DNA from 3 places in the Lysinibacillus sp. F12 genome. Region 3 is predicted to be linked to each of the others. Evidence: riboswitches for the same ligand, from Rfam matches in the RefSeq annotation. Region 3 holds a riboswitch; each other region holds the start of a gene.
What was found. Region 3 has a riboswitch for cobalamin ahead of AC3CH7_RS16115 (hypothetical protein). Riboswitches for the same ligand answer to the same signal wherever they lie in the genome.

Region 1 (5,559 bases), on a different contig from region 3:
GAAACGAGGATTTAGTATGTACAAGACGATTGGGGTTCTTGCTCATGTTGATGCAGGAAAAACAACCTTTTCTGAGCAAATGCTTTATCATACCAATAGTATTCAAGCGCGGGGGCGTGTCGATCATCAGGATGCCTATTTAGATAATCATGAGCTTGAGCGTAAACGTGGCATTACAATATTTGCCGAGCAAGGTCGCATGACTATCGGCGACGATACATATACGCTGATCGATACACCAGGGCATGTCGATTTCTCCCCTGAGATGGAGCGTGCCATTCGTGTCATGGATTATGCCATCATTATTATTAGTGCTGTAGAGGGTATACAGGGTCATACAGAAACTGTATGGCAGCTTTTACGGAACTATCATGTCCCTACATTCTTTTTTATTAATAAAATAGATCGTGACGGAGCAGATGTGAGAGCTGTTATGACTCAGCTGCATAAGGATTTCTCAGAACATGTAATCCTCATAGATGAACCACTGCAGGAAAACTATGTTTCAAGCACGATTATGGAATTGCTGGCAGAGCGTGATGAAGAACTGCTAGATAACTTTTTGAATGAAACATTGGAACATCGCCAATGCATGACTAGACTACAAACGATGATTAAAAATGAGGATGCCTTTCCTTGTTTTATAGGTTCTGCGTTGAAGGATGAAGGCATTGAGGAATTTATTGCTCAACTTCCATTCCTAACGGGTACTCACTTCGAGCCAGAAGCACCTTTTCAAGGAGAGGTCTTTAAAATACGCCATGATGGACATCAACGTTTAACGTTCATCAAGGCCCTTACAGGCAAGTTACATGTTCGGGATGAATTTACATTTGGAGATATCACAGAAAAAGTAACAGAAATTCGCCTATATAACGGCAGTCGATTTGAAACTGTTCAGCAAGTTGAGGCTGGTGAAATCTTCGCTGTTAAAGGGCTCAGTCAGGCAAATATTGGGGATCGAATTGGCAGTAAATTGCTATCACTGCCCTATGAGCTTGTCCCTACATTACAGGCAAAAGTTCAATATGAGGGTGAGCAACATATAAAAGAAGTATTAAGGATTTTCCGTTTACTAGAGGCCGAGGAGCCGTCATTGCGTGTCGTGTGGCAGGAAAAATTTCAGGAAATCCATGTGCACATAATGGGTGTCATTCAGTTAGAAGTCCTGATTGACGTGTTATTGAAACGTTTTGCATTACACATTTCTTTTGGAGAGCCGCAAATATTATATATGGAGACAATTGGGACAACCGTTACAGGCTACGGTCATTTTGAGCCACTCAAGCATTATGCAGAGGTTCATTTATTAATGGAGCCTAATGAACGCGGAGCAGGAATTACCTTTAGTAATGCCTGTCATGCCGATGATTTATCAGTGGGCAACCAGCGTCTCGTTGAGAAGCACTTGTTTGAGCGTGATCATCACGGCTTACTCACAGGCTACGCCGTCACAGATATTCATTTTACGCTATTAACGGGGCGTGGTCACAATGAGCATACCTCTGGTGGTGATTTCCGAGAAGCTACTTTCCGAGCACTACGTCAAGGACTAGAACAAGCACAGAACATCCTGCTTGAGCCATATTATCGCTTTAAAATGAAAGCTTCCAATGATTTTATTGGCCGTATGATGACTGACATTCAACAGGCTGCCGGCACATTCGACGACCCAGACCTCACCGAAACTGACGTTGTTTTGACAGGACGTGCACCTGTAGCAACCTTTATGAGCTATAGCACAATCTTTGCTGCCTATACCAATGGGAAAGGCTCACTTACCCTCCAATTTGATGGCTATGATGTGTGTCATAATGCAGAAGAAGTAATAGCCCAGATAGGCTATGATAAAAATGCGGACCCTGAATACAGTTCTTCCAGCATTTTTTGCGCTAAAGGCAAAGGCTATACTGTCCCTTGGCAAGAGGCTCAAGCAGCCATGCACTTTCAGGGATAAGTCAAGTAAAGTATTTGCAAGGACGGTGTGTTAGGCTAATAGCCTCAGATGAAGCATGATACGCTGGCATAAATAAAACAAGCCCCCCGCTTCATGGAGGGCTTGTTTTCATATCGCACCGACAGCTTTCTTTGAGGGCTTATGGACCTGATAAGCAGGTTCAACCACCACATAGCCCTGCGTATTAGTGAAGTCGATTAAAACTTTACCAGGCTGACTTTTTAATATTTGTAGTTGATCAATTAATGTTAACAATAGCTCATGGCCGTTCCCTCGTGGATGCCAATTTAAGTGATCACCATTTAACTCCTGAACCGCATCCAGAAATTGTTTATATTCCTGCTGCGCGAATGCGATTAGTTGATCCTGATGAGAAATTTCCATTAAATCATTTATATAAGTTTCATAAAAACGTATAACAATGGAGCATAGTAAATCATTGACACGTGCAGCGCTTAACACGGGATTGGGCTCTTGTGAAAGGCGATCAAGGTTAGGCTTTGCTCGTGTTGAATCAATGCGTGTAATTAAGTGATACGGCTCCCCGTTCACCTCATATATAATAGGGTTCGTCGGCATATACATCATAAAGCTATTCGTCTTCGTTTTCAGTTGATCCGTTAACGTTGCCAGAGCAAAAAGATGGCCTTCTACCTCACCATTTCTTATCCAAATAATGTCTTTATTATATAAAATTCGCTCAAAAAAGCGGTTGTTGCGAATCAGCTTCGTTGCTAATAATTGATCAATCAGTGATTCAACCACCATTCTTGTTTTCGCTTTTTTAGCAATTTCTGTCCTTGGCTGCTTACAAATGGTCATATCTACAAAAGGCGTTTCCTGTGTTATCGTTGCATGAATATTCATCCTATGTGCATCCCCTTTGCGTACATATTTTCAAAACAAAAAGGACTTCCTTCTATGTTTGAGGAAATCCTTCGCTTTAATGTGATTCATCACACAATGCCAAACAAACCCTAAGTAAATGTGAAGGAGTTCGAAAATGAACCCTTTCATGAACTTTGGGCGTTTGACGTACTGTGACGAACAGAGCATTCTGTTTTGTCAACATGCCACCTCCTATTCCTCGTAGGTTTATGGTGTGTACTCATAACAGGCAGGTATCCTGACTCATGGTCATCGCCACTTTTCCCCTTCCCATCATTTGACAGTGGTTGCTGAAAAGTCGCTCACATTTACAGTTGCGGGACAGTGTCGGATTCACACCGACTTCCCTTTTAAGCAAATTGCACGCAATTTACACCTATTACTACACGCTATTCAATTGTCATAGGAATCGGGTGTACTCCACATTCCTATTAGATTACTAAAATCAATTGTAAAGTAGTGGATTTCTAAAGTCAAATATCACAATATTTTCCAAACCATTTCTTCACTTAATCTTACAAACTCTGAAATTCTGACAACATGTCTTCCTATTTACTTTGATAGTATGATACTTCCTCAGCTTCATGCGGGTCATCTCTTTCGAAATCCCCTCGGATTTTCTACGCAGCATAATACTGAATAGCTTCAATTTCTTTACCGCTATACGTTCTGGTCTTTTCCAACGAATCAGCAAAATGGTCGTCTTTTTCACATATTAAATCAACGACACTAGTTAATGTTTTGTCCTAATACGTCCTTTACCGAATATCTTCTTTTAACATCCGTATCACCTTCATCTATTTTTCGGCGTACATACTCGCATGAGAATAAATTTTAGCGAATGATTAACGGCTTTTAAAAAAGGAGTTACGACACTTTTATTTTAGGTTATTAGTTATGTAATATTTGATAAAATGAGTTACGAGCGCAGGGGATTCCTACGCTCATTTTTTTAACGCAAAACCGCGAGTTAAATCGGGATAAGACACTTGCATCATTTTGAAATACTAACATAAACAACCTATAAACGCACCTCAGACAAACCTATACGCACAACTACGCGATTCAACGATTCTCGCTACATCTGACAGCGTTGAGTGATGTAACTAAAGAGTAATAACTTCACCAGAGTATTGTCTTAATTGTTCAATGGCTACTGTTACGGCTACTTCCTCAGTCTCAATCAAACTCAATCCTTTTTTAATAGGACTCCAAAATTCATATCCGCAGTCTTCTTGCCACATATATACTTCTGTTGTAAAAAGACCATCTCTCCGTTTTATAATTTGAACTTTATATTGATGACTTGGAGACATTATTTCCTTTAGCATCTGTTCCATCGTTTCACCATCTTTACAAATAGTAATGTGTATAACTATTATTCTTCAAAAAGAAAAAAAGCTTTGAGCAAAATCTTAAAAACAGGGGGCTTGGGAAGGTCATGCATTTTCAACACAAAAAAAGAGGTTTATGGTGTGTATTCGTAACAGGCTGGTATCCTGACTCATGGCCATTTCCACTTTTCCTCTTCCCGTCCAACTTAAAACGGTATTTTCTAAGGTCAAATACTAAGCTAAACACCAGTAATTGAATAAAAAAGGATAATAGACAATACTGCAAAGGTTTGAATGATAATCCCGATCACGCTACAAATTAAACCAGAAATTGCCAAACCTCTGCCATTTTCATTTCTTTTAGCAATTTCCTTTGTTGCCATTCTTGATAAAACTACTCCGAAAATCCCAAGAACTAATCCAATAAATGGTACGATGATAGAAAGAATACCAAGCGTTAATGAAATGATAGATTTATTATTCATTTCAATTTTTTCAACCATTTCCCTCACCCCCCAACAATCTAATGTTACGAATCACACTTCTTCAAAAAACAGTTCCATCCATTGAATTCTAGCAATATTATTGAAATATATCTATTATTTTACAATATAAAAGGTTATGCGTAAGGTAGAACCAGTCAGCGTTTCTTTGCTAATTTCTAAGCTCTGTGCGCTTGCTCCCTAATTGGAACGGGGCGACAGCATACACCCCTCACATAGTAATTTCCCCATCCCTATTCCCCCTTTCTAAGCACAGCCAAAAAAGCCTCGCATCTATGCGGGCTTTGAATGTGATTCATGATGGTGGCTTTATTTCATCATTACGATACTAAAACATACTGCGCTAAAACACTTTGCACTTTATAAATATTGGTCGCCTTATTGAAACTTTTTTGGATAGGTAGCGAACTGCCTGATACCCATATTTTTAGCTCTGCGTCTAAATCAAATGTACCAGCCGTTTCTACTGAAAAATGAATAATATTTTTATAGGGGATCGAATGGTATTCCGTTTTCTTACCAGTAACTCCTTGCTTATCAATGAGGATTAATCGTTTATTCGTAAAAATAAATATGTCTCTAATAATTTTATAGGCATTTTTGATGGTTTCGTTTGGAATTAATAAATCTTTGACCTCCTCCTGTAATTTTTCAAAATTCACCTCGCTTGCATTGCCGATTAATCCATCAAATAAGCCCATTCTTTATCCCCTTTCAGCTTTTGTTTGTTTAATATATTATGAAGAGAACCAGGCTACGACTCCAAGTTTTGGTATTATTTTTTCTGTAAGGAGGGGGTTCATTGCGAGCATTCCTATTTATTATCATGTCCCTCCTAGCTATAGTTGTTTTAGGCTGTACGGATAAAGAGCTAGCA
Region 2 (5,559 bases), on a different contig from region 3:
TAATTCAGAATCACTTAAATCTTGTTCTTCAATTGTAGAAACAGGATTTTTCCTTTTAGCAAATATCTTTTTAATCTTCGCCATATTCATACCCTGTTCTAAGTAGTCTTTAATTTCAAGCAATGTGTCGACATCATTTAATGAAAACATTCGACGGTTGCCTTCTGTTCGGTGCGGCTCAATTAAATGGTGTTCTTCATAATAACGAATTTGTCGTGCCGAGAGCTCAGTTAATTGCATTACAATACTCATTGATAATAACGGCATAGTTCGTCTAATTTCACGACTCATTTAAGTCCTCCTCCAATACCCGCTTATCATATAACGAAATTTTTTCACTGTCAACCAACCATGTCAGGTTTCCTAACATGGTTGGCGCTATTTTTTTCAATCCGAGAGAAAATTGTAAAAAACTATTCAAATTTACGGTTTGTCCATTTCCTCATCTCTATTTTTGAATAGCTTGTACCGCACTACAAATTGCAAATTTTACATGTTCATAAGTTAGCCCACCCTGTATAAAGGCTGTAAAGGGAGGTCGTATCGGCCCATCTGCTGTTAGCTCTATGCTGGAGCCTTGGATAAATGTCCCCGCTGCCATAATGACATCATCCTCGTAGCCTGGCATATAGGCTGGTTCTGGTGCGTAATGAGCATTTATTGGCGAGTTGGCTTGTATTTCCCGACAAAAGTCAATCATTTGCTGTGCGGTTTGGAAAGAAACCGATTGTATTAAATCTGTCCGATGTGCCTGGTAACTTGGAGATGTATTCATCCCTATTTCCTCCAGCATAGCTGCCGTAAAAATGGCGCCCTTTAATGCTTGTGATACAACATGTGGAGCTAGGAAAAACCCTTGATAAAAATCACCCAATGTATTTAATGTAGCTCCTGCTTCTGCCCCGATTCCAGGTGAAGTCATCCGGTACGCACATTTCTCCACTAAATCTGCTCGGCCTGCGATATAACCTCCAATTTTCGCTAATCCTCCACCTGGATTTTTAATGAGAGAGCCCGCCATTAAATCAGCACCAATCTCTGTAGGCTCTTGCTTTTCTACAAATTCACCATAGCAATTATCAACAAAAATAATGGCCTGTGGAGCTAGCTCACGAATCTTTGCACACATATCAGCAATCTCTGCTATAGAAAAGGATGGTCGCGTTGCATAGCCCTTTGATCGTTGAATGGCAATCACTTTCGTTTTTGCCGTTATGGCCGCTTCCACTCCTTCCCAATCAATGGTTTGATTATCCAGTAACTCAACATGTGAATAACCGATTTGATAATCTTTCAAGGAACCTGTATCTTTGTCACCACCATCAACAATGGATTGTAACGTATCATATGGCTGTCCAGAAATATAGAGCAACTCATCACCAGGACGCAGCACACCGAATAAACTAAGCGTAATTGCATGTGTGCCTGAAATAATTTGCGGTCGAACAATGGCGGACTCTGCTCCAAACACCTCAGCATAGACACGCTCTAAATTATCGCGTCCCTCATCGTCATAGCCATAGCCATTGGATGGGTGTAAATGATAATCACTCACTTGATGCTTACGAAATGCCGCTAGCACTTTTTGTTGGTTATAAAACGCCATCTCCTCCACCCTAGCATGAAAAGGTCTCACTCTTTCTTCTATTGTTGCCGCTAAAGATAGCGTCGATGCTGATAAATTAGATGTAAACGTCATTCTTTTCTTCTCCATTTCACAATTGTCATGCATATTATTCCGTAAACTTTATTCTATATCTAAATGGACCTCGATTATCCTAGGATTCCCTGATTGTCTACTTGTAATGAACGCTTATGACAGATGTTTTTCTTTATTTCATTAACATCTTATCAATTTGTATAGGTCCCTGTAAAACTTGCCTATTGTTTCTGAGTGAAATTTACGCTAAGCTAATGTGCGGACTTATTTCAAGAAGCGTATTTAATGTTTAATTTTGGCTATTAAATTCATAGATTTTGTTACTTACAGGATCTTTCAACTTTAGGAATGAGGTTCATTTATTGATAGAAGGGGTGAAAGGGATGGCTTGGGAAGTTTTTAGTATGATCGGTACAATTGCCTTTGCTATTTCTGGGGCAATTATTGCAATGGAAGAGGAATACGATTTATTCGGTGTTTATATACTCGGTATTGTCACTGCTTTTGGTGGAGGGGCTATTCGAAATTTACTTATCGGTCTACCTGTCACGACATTATGGGGACAGGATATGATGTTTCAAATTGCGCTTGCTGCAATTACCATATTTTTTATTTTTCCACATCATTTGATTCAACATTGGCATCGTTGGGGTAATTTTACAGATGCGATTGGTTTATCAGCATTTGCTATTCAAGGCGCACTCTACGCCGTAAAGCTGGATATGCCGATTAGTGCTGTCATCGTAGCTGCGGTCTTAACAGGGTCGGGTGGTGGTATCGTGCGTGATTTATTAGCTAGACGAAAACCACTTGTACTTCGTGACGAAGTCTATGGTGTGTGGGCTGCTCTCGCAGGGCTTGTTATTGGATTTGAAGTTTTTACAGGAGATATCTTCCTTTATATTTTATTTGCGGTAATTACAGCATTACGTATTCTTTCCTATATGATGAAATGGCGTTTACCTTTGCGAAGGTTGAATCGGGCATAGAGTCTATCATTGATAAAAAAAAACGAATAAGCGCAAATAGCTCTTTAACTATTTGCGCTTATTTGTTTTTCAGTAACTATTTAGCCAAAAGATTCGTTGCTTCTTCCAGCGTCACCATATTTTTCATCATTGAGCAAGCAGCATCTAATAGAGGAAAGGCTAGGGCTGCACCTGAACCTTCTCCTAACCGCATATTCATATGCAGCATCGGTTCCACTCCCAACAATTCAGCGGCTATTTTAGCTCCGGGTTCCTCCGAAGCATGAGAAGCTATGATAAAGTCCTTTACTTTCGGTTCAATTTGATAAGCTATAAGCGCAGCAATAGTCGAAATAAAACCATCAATCACAACAGGTTTTCGGTGACTTGCGGCAGCAAGTATAATACCAGCCATAGCCCCAATCTCTAGCCCTCCAACTTTAGCTAGTACATCAATGATATCGTTAGGATTTGGTTGGTTAAGCATAATTGCTTTTTCAATGACCGCTGCTTTATGAGCAATTCCTCCTTGACCAACACCTGCTCCAAACCCGGTTATTTGAATAGGGTCATAGCCAGTCAAAACAGCTAAGATTGCTGTGCTCGGCGTTGTATTACCAATGCCCATCTCACCTGTTCCAAGTAGGTTGGCCCCTTTTGTAATTTCGTCTGTTGCCACACGAATCCCCACTTCTATGGATTGAATAGCCTCCTCTCTAGACATAGCAGGGCCCTGTGCTATATTACCTGTTCCATATTTCACCTTTTGGATGATTACGTCCGCATTGAGAGGGATATCCTCCTTAACTCCAACATCTACCGTTACAACTTTGGTATTGGTCACACTTGCAATTGCACAAACACCTGTACCTCCCTTCGGAAAATTCAATGTTTGAAATAAAGTAACCTCTTGAGGATTCAGCGTCACGCCTTCTTCACAAACTCCATGATCTGCTGCACAGACAATCATCACCTTTTTATCAATCATCGGATATAACTGGCCTGTAATTCCAGATAGTTGCACAGCAATGGACTCCAATTTCCCTAAGCTTCCTGGAGGCTTACAAAGAATATCTATTCGTTTTCTTGCTTGCTCCCTACTATTTTTATCAGCGCCTTGAATGTTTTGAATCGTGTCATGTAATAATTGCATTGTCATTTCTCCTCTCGTTCTTCATGAAGACAAAATAAAAGCCTGTAGTTTATTGTCATGACAAATAAACTACAGACTTTTCCATCATCTATATTCTTAAAGCAAATAGGCAGGTCTCCTGGCTTAAGTTCAACATTTCATAGTACCTTCCCAGCAATGAGCTAGTGGTCTTCACTATTAAACTCCCTTTTACAGTGGCGGGTCCGCTAAAGTTTTTCACTTTATTCCCTATTCTCCCTTAATGGGCACCTAATGCTTATATTAAACTACTTTTAATCTACGACAGAGTATTTTTTCTGTCAATATTTGAATGCGTTACTTGTATCATTTCTTCGGCTACCTATTTTTTTCTAGCTCACTTAGCAATGTTGACCCTAATAATAGTATCGCTCCTATTAGTTGTAGTAGCGTCATTTTTTCTCCAATAAACATCGTTGAAATGACTAATGATGTCAGTGGATCTATATAGCTAAGGATGGCTATACTTTGCCCTTTCAGCTTTGACATGCCCCAAAAGAACAATAAAAATCCAACTCCTGCATGGACAATACCTAATACTATTAATAGTAAGACTGACTTAAAACTGATTGTCATGACCTGAAATCCTGTTGTCCCAAGTATATAAAAACAAAGGAAAAATGCTGCTAAAGCTAGTTGAATTAATGTATTTCCCGGTTCTTTTATGTTACCTATACATTTATTTGTAAATGTTAGAGCTGTGTAAAAGCATGCGGCGATAAGACCGTAGACAATGCCAATAAATTGTTTACTGTCCCCAGTGCCTTGACTTTGGACAATCAAATAAAGTCCGATAAGGGCTACACAGACATACATCATTTTTCTGCCAACTAGCTTCTCCTTTAAGATAATTGGAGATAAACAGATAACGAGTACTGGTGCAACATAATAACTAAGTGCAGCATTAGCAATTGTTGTTTCTTTATAAGCCTGAAATAAAAAAATCCAATTCCCACATAAGGCAACACTAGAAAGTACTAATTTCCACTTATTTTTGAGAATACTTCTTTTCGTAAAGCTTTCCTTTTTATAAATAAAAATCACTATCAAAAAACAAGCACCAATTAAGCTCATCCAAAAAGCGATTTCACTTGAAGATAAAGGTATATACTTGGCAAAAACACCAACTGCGCCAAAAATAATCATGGATAATACAAACGCTAATTTTCCGCTCATTACAATTCCTACTTTCTACGTATAAGTATTAACCTACACAGTAGAATCTATTGAAAATGAGCAAACTGTTATTGTATGCCTTACCAGTAGATTCTACTGTAAAGACATTGTTGGGGGTGCTATTGAACGAAACATACAAATCCCTCCTTCACCGATATAATTGTAACATATTTCAGAAAATTAAAGAGTATGTTTTATAGATAAAGGGAAAATGAATCACTAATTACTTCATTAGGTAAGGATAAAATTTTCTTTAAGGAGGAGTTAGAGTGCACGCAAGAGAATTAAGAAACGCTATTGCAGAGACTTGTGAAAACTATGATAGTCAATATGCGCAGTTAGTAAAACCGATTAATCAGTTATTAATGAATGTTGATGCTTTCATCAGTGAAGGAACGGCGTATGTCATTATAGAAAATTTGAAATTATATTATAGTGGAGATAAATACATGGCGGAATGTCACTTCGATGAGAGTGAAAATTTCTTACAGGATGGCATTGAGCTTCTAAAAAAGGGAGACCTGGCGAATGGCGCTTTACAAATATACGGTGCTGGTTTAAATTTTGCCAGTTATGCTTCAAAG
Region 3 (5,559 bases):
CCGCTTCGAGGCTAGGGCAAAAGGAAGAGGAATTTTTAGATAAAATCACAGCCATTTTAAAGGAGTTAAACCTACCTAAGGATGTGTTAAATCGCTATCCATTTGAGCTTTCAGGTGGCATGCTACAACGCTGCATGCTTGCCTGCGCCTTCTATCATGAACCAGACGTTTTGATGGCGGATGAACCAACCTCTGCTCTAGATATGCTCCATCAACAAGAATTTATCAAATTGCTAAAAAATCTCCATGCCCGCTTAGGGACGACGATACTATTGATTACGCATGATTTAGGAGTTGCTAAGATGGCTGATTCTATTCTGGTGATGAAAAATGGCGAAATAGTAGAAAGTGGGAGAATGTCTGAAATTTTTAAGGAGCCCAAGCATCCATATACGAAGCAGCTTGTCGCTCATCATTTTTAGGAGGCGGTTGATATTGTTGCTTCATGTAAATCATGTTAGTAAAAGCTATCAAGCAGGACAGCAAGTATTACAGAATATAAACCTAACCGTGGGAAAAGGTGAAATCGTAGGACTCGTAGGAGAAAGCGGCAGTGGGAAAAGTACTTTAGCCAAAGTGATAATGCAGCTAGAAAAGCCTGAAAAAGGGGCGGTGTTTTTTGAAAATCAATTGATGACGAAGCAAAATCGCTCGCATTTTTATGAGAACTGCCAAATCATTTTTCAAAATGCTACGGCTGCCTTAAATCCAGTATGGACCGTCAAGGAATTGTTACGTGAGCCTCTAATGGCAGCACATAAGTCTTTGACTGATCGCGAACTACAGATAATGCTAGAAAAAGTGATGCTCCCAACCGATATATTAGAAGCCCTGCCATCTGAGCTAAGTGGAGGGGAGCGACAACGGGTTAATTTACTAAGGTCGATTTTAGTCGAACCCCAACTATTAGTTTGTGATGAAATTGTTTCGAGTTTAGATCGCTTGATTCAACGAGAAATGATAGATTTATTAATAACTTTAAAAAAAGAAAAAAACATGGCCATTTTATTTATATCGCACGACTTAAAGGCGGTTTCTTATTTGTGTGATCGTATTTATGTCATGAAGTCGGGTAAAATTGTCGATGAGAGCCATAAAGGCGAAGGTGGCTTTGCTTTTACAGACCGATATGCGCAAATGCTGTTTCAAGCCGTAGTATGATTAATCCAAAAACACTTTCCTTATTTGAATGGAAAGTGTTTTTTATTCTTGCAGCAATGATCTAAGTGGGGCAATCAAATCTTCAGAGATGCTATAAATCGTATGGGTATCCTTCACGTTCATCAACGTTCCCTTTTGCCCCATTTCCCCTACCCAAAGATGGAAGCCATATTGGTTTCCATCCATATCCACTACTTGTACATCATATGGAGGGGTAGCCATATTAACAATTCCCTTATTTCTCACAGCAGTAGTAATGACTTCATGGAACATTTCAAGAGACTCTTCATCCTCATATTCTTAGATAAAATCAGTATTCACAGTGTCAAATCCTTCGCCGTTAGAAATGCTGACCTTCGCCATTTTTCCACTGCTAGCTCTTTATCCGTACAGCCTAAAACAACTATAGCTAGGAGGGACATGATAATAAATAGGAATGCTCGCAATGAACCCCCTCCTTACAGAAAAAATAATACCAAAACTTGGAGTCGTAGCCTGGTTCTCTTCATAATATATTAAACAAACAAAAGCTGAAAGGGGATAAAGAATGGGCTTATTTGATGGATTAATCGGCAATGCAAGCGAGGTGAATTTTGAAAAATTACAGGAGGAGGTCAAAGATTTATTAATTCCAAACGAAACCATCAAAAATGCCTATAAAATTATTAGAGACATATTTATTTTTACGAATAAACGATTAATCCTCATTGATAAGCAAGGAGTTACTGGTAAGAAAACGGAATACCATTCGATCCCCTATAAAAATATTATTCATTTTTCAGTAGAAACGGCTGGTACATTTGATTTAGACGCAGAGCTAAAAATATGGGTATCAGGCAGTTCGCTACCTATCCAAAAAAGTTTCAATAAGGCGACCAATATTTATAAAGTGCAAAGTGTTTTAGCGCAGTATGTTTTAGTATCGTAATGATGAAATAAAGCCACCATCATGAATCACATTCAAAGCCCGCATAGATGCGAGGCTTTTTTGGCTGTGCTTAGAAAGGGGGAATAGGGATGGGGAAATTACTATGTGAGGGGTGTATGCTGTCGCCCCGTTCCAATTAGGGAGCAAGCGCACAGAGCTTAGAAATTAGCAAAGAAACGCTGACTGGTTCTACCTTACGCATAACCTTTTATATTGTAAAATAATAGATATATTTCAATAATATTGCTAGAATTCAATGGATGGAACTGTTTTTTGAAGAAGTGTGATTCGTAACATTAGATTGTTGGGGGGTGAGGGAAATGGTTGAAAAAATTGAAATGAATAATAAATCTATCATTTCATTAACGCTTGGTATTCTTTCTATCATCGTACCATTTATTGGATTAGTTCTTGGGATTTTCGGAGTAGTTTTATCAAGAATGGCAACAAAGGAAATTGCTAAAAGAAATGAAAATGGCAGAGGTTTGGCAATTTCTGGTTTAATTTGTAGCGTGATCGGGATTATCATTCAAACCTTTGCAGTATTGTCTATTATCCTTTTTTATTCAATTACTGGTGTTTAGCTTAGTATTTGACCTTAGAAAATACCGTTTTAAGTTGGACGGGAAGAGGAAAAGTGGAAATGGCCATGAGTCAGGATACCAGCCTGTTACGAATACACACCATAAACCTCTTTTTTTGTGTTGAAAATGCATGACCTTCCCAAGCCCCCTGTTTTTAAGATTTTGCTCAAAGCTTTTTTTCTTTTTGAAGAATAATAGTTATACACATTACTATTTGTAAAGATGGTGAAACGATGGAACAGATGCTAAAGGAAATAATGTCTCCAAGTCATCAATATAAAGTTCAAATTATAAAACGGAGAGATGGTCTTTTTACAACAGAAGTATATATGTGGCAAGAAGACTGCGGATATGAATTTTGGAGTCCTATTAAAAAAGGATTGAGTTTGATTGAGACTGAGGAAGTAGCCGTAACAGTAGCCATTGAACAATTAAGACAATACTCTGGTGAAGTTATTACTCTTTAGTTACATCACTCAACGCTGTCAGATGTAGCGAGAATCGTTGAATCGCGTAGTTGTGCGTATAGGTTTGTCTGAGGTGCGTTTATAGGTTGTTTATGTTAGTATTTCAAAATGATGCAAGTGTCTTATCCCGATTTAACTCGCGGTTTTGCGTTAAAAAAATGAGCGTAGGAATCCCCTGCGCTCGTAACTCATTTTATCAAATATTACATAACTAATAACCTAAAATAAAAGTGTCGTAACTCCTTTTTTAAAAGCCGTTAATCATTCGCTAAAATTTATTCTCATGCGAGTATGTACGCCGAAAAATAGATGAAGGTGATACGGATGTTAAAAGAAGATATTCGGTAAAGGACGTATTAGGACAAAACATTAACTAGTGTCGTTGATTTAATATGTGAAAAAGACGACCATTTTGCTGATTCGTTGGAAAAGACCAGAACGTATAGCGGTAAAGAAATTGAAGCTATTCAGTATTATGCTGCGTAGAAAATCCGAGGGGATTTCGAAAGAGATGACCCGCATGAAGCTGAGGAAGTATCATACTATCAAAGTAAATAGGAAGACATGTTGTCAGAATTTCAGAGTTTGTAAGATTAAGTGAAGAAATGGTTTGGAAAATATTGTGATATTTGACTTTAGAAATCCACTACTTTACAATTGATTTTAGTAATCTAATAGGAATGTGGAGTACACCCGATTCCTATGACAATTGAATAGCGTGTAGTAATAGGTGTAAATTGCGTGCAATTTGCTTAAAAGGGAAGTCGGTGTGAATCCGACACTGTCCCGCAACTGTAAATGTGAGCGACTTTTCAGCAACCACTGTCAAATGATGGGAAGGGGAAAAGTGGCGATGACCATGAGTCAGGATACCTGCCTGTTATGAGTACACACCATAAACCTACGAGGAATAGGAGGTGGCATGTTGACAAAACAGAATGCTCTGTTCGTCACAGTACGTCAAACGCCCAAAGTTCATGAAAGGGTTCATTTTCGAACTCCTTCACATTTACTTAGGGTTTGTTTGGCATTGTGTGATGAATCACATTAAAGCGAAGGATTTCCTCAAACATAGAAGGAAGTCCTTTTTGTTTTGAAAATATGTACGCAAAGGGGATGCACATAGGATGAATATTCATGCAACGATAACACAGGAAACGCCTTTTGTAGATATGACCATTTGTAAGCAGCCAAGGACAGAAATTGCTAAAAAAGCGAAAACAAGAATGGTGGTTGAATCACTGATTGATCAATTATTAGCAACGAAGCTGATTCGCAACAACCGCTTTTTTGAGCGAATTTTATATAATAAAGACATTATTTGGATAAGAAATGGTGAGGTAGAAGGCCATCTTTTTGCTCTGGCAACGTTAACGGATCAACTGAAAACGAAGACGAATAGCTTTATGATGTATATGCCGACGAACCCTATTATATATGAGGTGAACGGGGAGCCGTATCACTTAATTACACGCATTGATTCAACACGAGCAAAGCCTAACCTTGATCGCCTTTCACAAGAGCCCAATCCCGTGTTAAGCGCTGCACGTGTCAATGATTTACTATGCTCCATTGTTATACGTTTTTATGAAACTTATATAAATGATTTAATGGAAATTTCTCATCAGGATCAACTAATCGCATTCGCGCAGCAGGAATATAAACAATTTCTGGATGCGGTTCAGGAGTTAAATGGTGATCACTTAAATTGGCATCCACGAGGGAACGGCCATGAGCTATTGTTAACATTAATTGATCAACTACAAATATTAAAAAGTCAGCCTGGTAAAGTTTTAATCGACTTCACTAATACGCAGGGCTATGTGGTGGTTGAACCTGCTTATCAGGTCCATAAGCCCTCAAAGAAAGCTGTCGGTGCGATATGAAAACAAGCCCTCCATGAAGCGGGGGGCTTGTTTTATTTATGCCAGCGTATCATGCTTCATCTGAGGCTATTAGCCTAACACACCGTCCTTGCAAATACTTTACTTGACTTATCCCTGAAAGTGCATGGCTGCTTGAGCCTCTTGCCAAGGGACAGTATAGCCTTTGCCTTTAGCGCAAAAAATGCTGGAAGAACTGTATTCAGGGTCCGCATTTTTATCATAGCCTATCTGGGCTATTACTTCTTCTGCATTATGACACACATCATAGCCATCAAATTGGAGGGTAAGTGAGCCTTTCCCATTGGTATAGGCAGCAAAGATTGTGCTATAGCTCATAAAGGTTGCTACAGGTGCACGTCCTGTCAAAACAACGTCAGTTTCGGTGAGGTCTGGGTCGTCGAATGTGCCGGCAGCCTGTTGAATGTCAGTCATCATACGGCCAATAAAATCATTGGAAGCTTTCATTTTAAAGCGATAATATGGCTCAAGCAGGATGTTCTGTGCTTGTTCTAGTCCTTGACGTAGTGCTCGGA

Region 1: it holds a riboswitch for cobalamin, as region 3 does, so the genes downstream of both, AC3CH7_RS00050 (hypothetical protein) here and AC3CH7_RS16115 (hypothetical protein) in region 3, are expected to answer to the same signal.
Region 2: it holds a riboswitch for cobalamin, as region 3 does, so the genes downstream of both, cobT (nicotinate-nucleotide--dimethylbenzimidazole phosphoribosyltransferase) here and AC3CH7_RS16115 (hypothetical protein) in region 3, are expected to answer to the same signal.

What each region holds. Positions count from the first base shown of each region.
Region 1 is NZ_JBYMLP010000001.1:8,368-13,926, forward strand. It holds gene AC3CH7_RS00045 (GTP-binding protein) at 17-1,957, shown strand; gene AC3CH7_RS00050 (hypothetical protein) at 2,066-2,824, opposite strand; cobalamin riboswitch at 3,057-3,240, opposite strand; gene AC3CH7_RS00055 (hypothetical protein) at 3,952-4,185, opposite strand; gene AC3CH7_RS00060 (DUF4190 domain-containing protein) at 4,419-4,682, opposite strand; gene AC3CH7_RS00065 (PH domain-containing protein) at 5,003-5,383, opposite strand; gene AC3CH7_RS00070 (hypothetical protein) at 5,485-5,559, shown strand, end outside.
Region 2 is NZ_JBYMLP010000001.1:872,894-878,452, forward strand. It holds gene AC3CH7_RS04510 (MerR family transcriptional regulator) at 1-291, opposite strand, end outside; gene AC3CH7_RS04515 (methionine gamma-lyase family protein) at 449-1,699, opposite strand; gene AC3CH7_RS04520 (trimeric intracellular cation channel family protein) at 2,044-2,649, shown strand; gene cobT (nicotinate-nucleotide--dimethylbenzimidazole phosphoribosyltransferase) at 2,726-3,781, opposite strand; cobalamin riboswitch at 3,873-4,049, opposite strand; gene AC3CH7_RS04530 (DMT family transporter) at 4,118-4,975, opposite strand; gene AC3CH7_RS04535 (hypothetical protein) at 5,245-5,559, shown strand, end outside.
Region 3 is NZ_JBYMLP010000003.1:420,893-426,451, forward strand. It holds gene AC3CH7_RS16080 (ATP-binding cassette domain-containing protein) at 1-422, shown strand, start outside; gene AC3CH7_RS16085 (ABC transporter ATP-binding protein) at 436-1,161, shown strand; gene AC3CH7_RS16090 (YhfM domain-containing protein) at 1,204-1,434, opposite strand; gene AC3CH7_RS16095 (hypothetical protein) at 1,479-1,607, opposite strand; gene AC3CH7_RS16100 (PH domain-containing protein) at 1,709-2,089, shown strand; gene AC3CH7_RS16105 (DUF4190 domain-containing protein) at 2,410-2,673, shown strand; gene AC3CH7_RS16110 (hypothetical protein) at 2,907-3,140, shown strand; cobalamin riboswitch at 3,852-4,035, shown strand; gene AC3CH7_RS16115 (hypothetical protein) at 4,268-5,026, shown strand; gene AC3CH7_RS16120 (GTP-binding protein) at 5,135-5,559, opposite strand, start outside.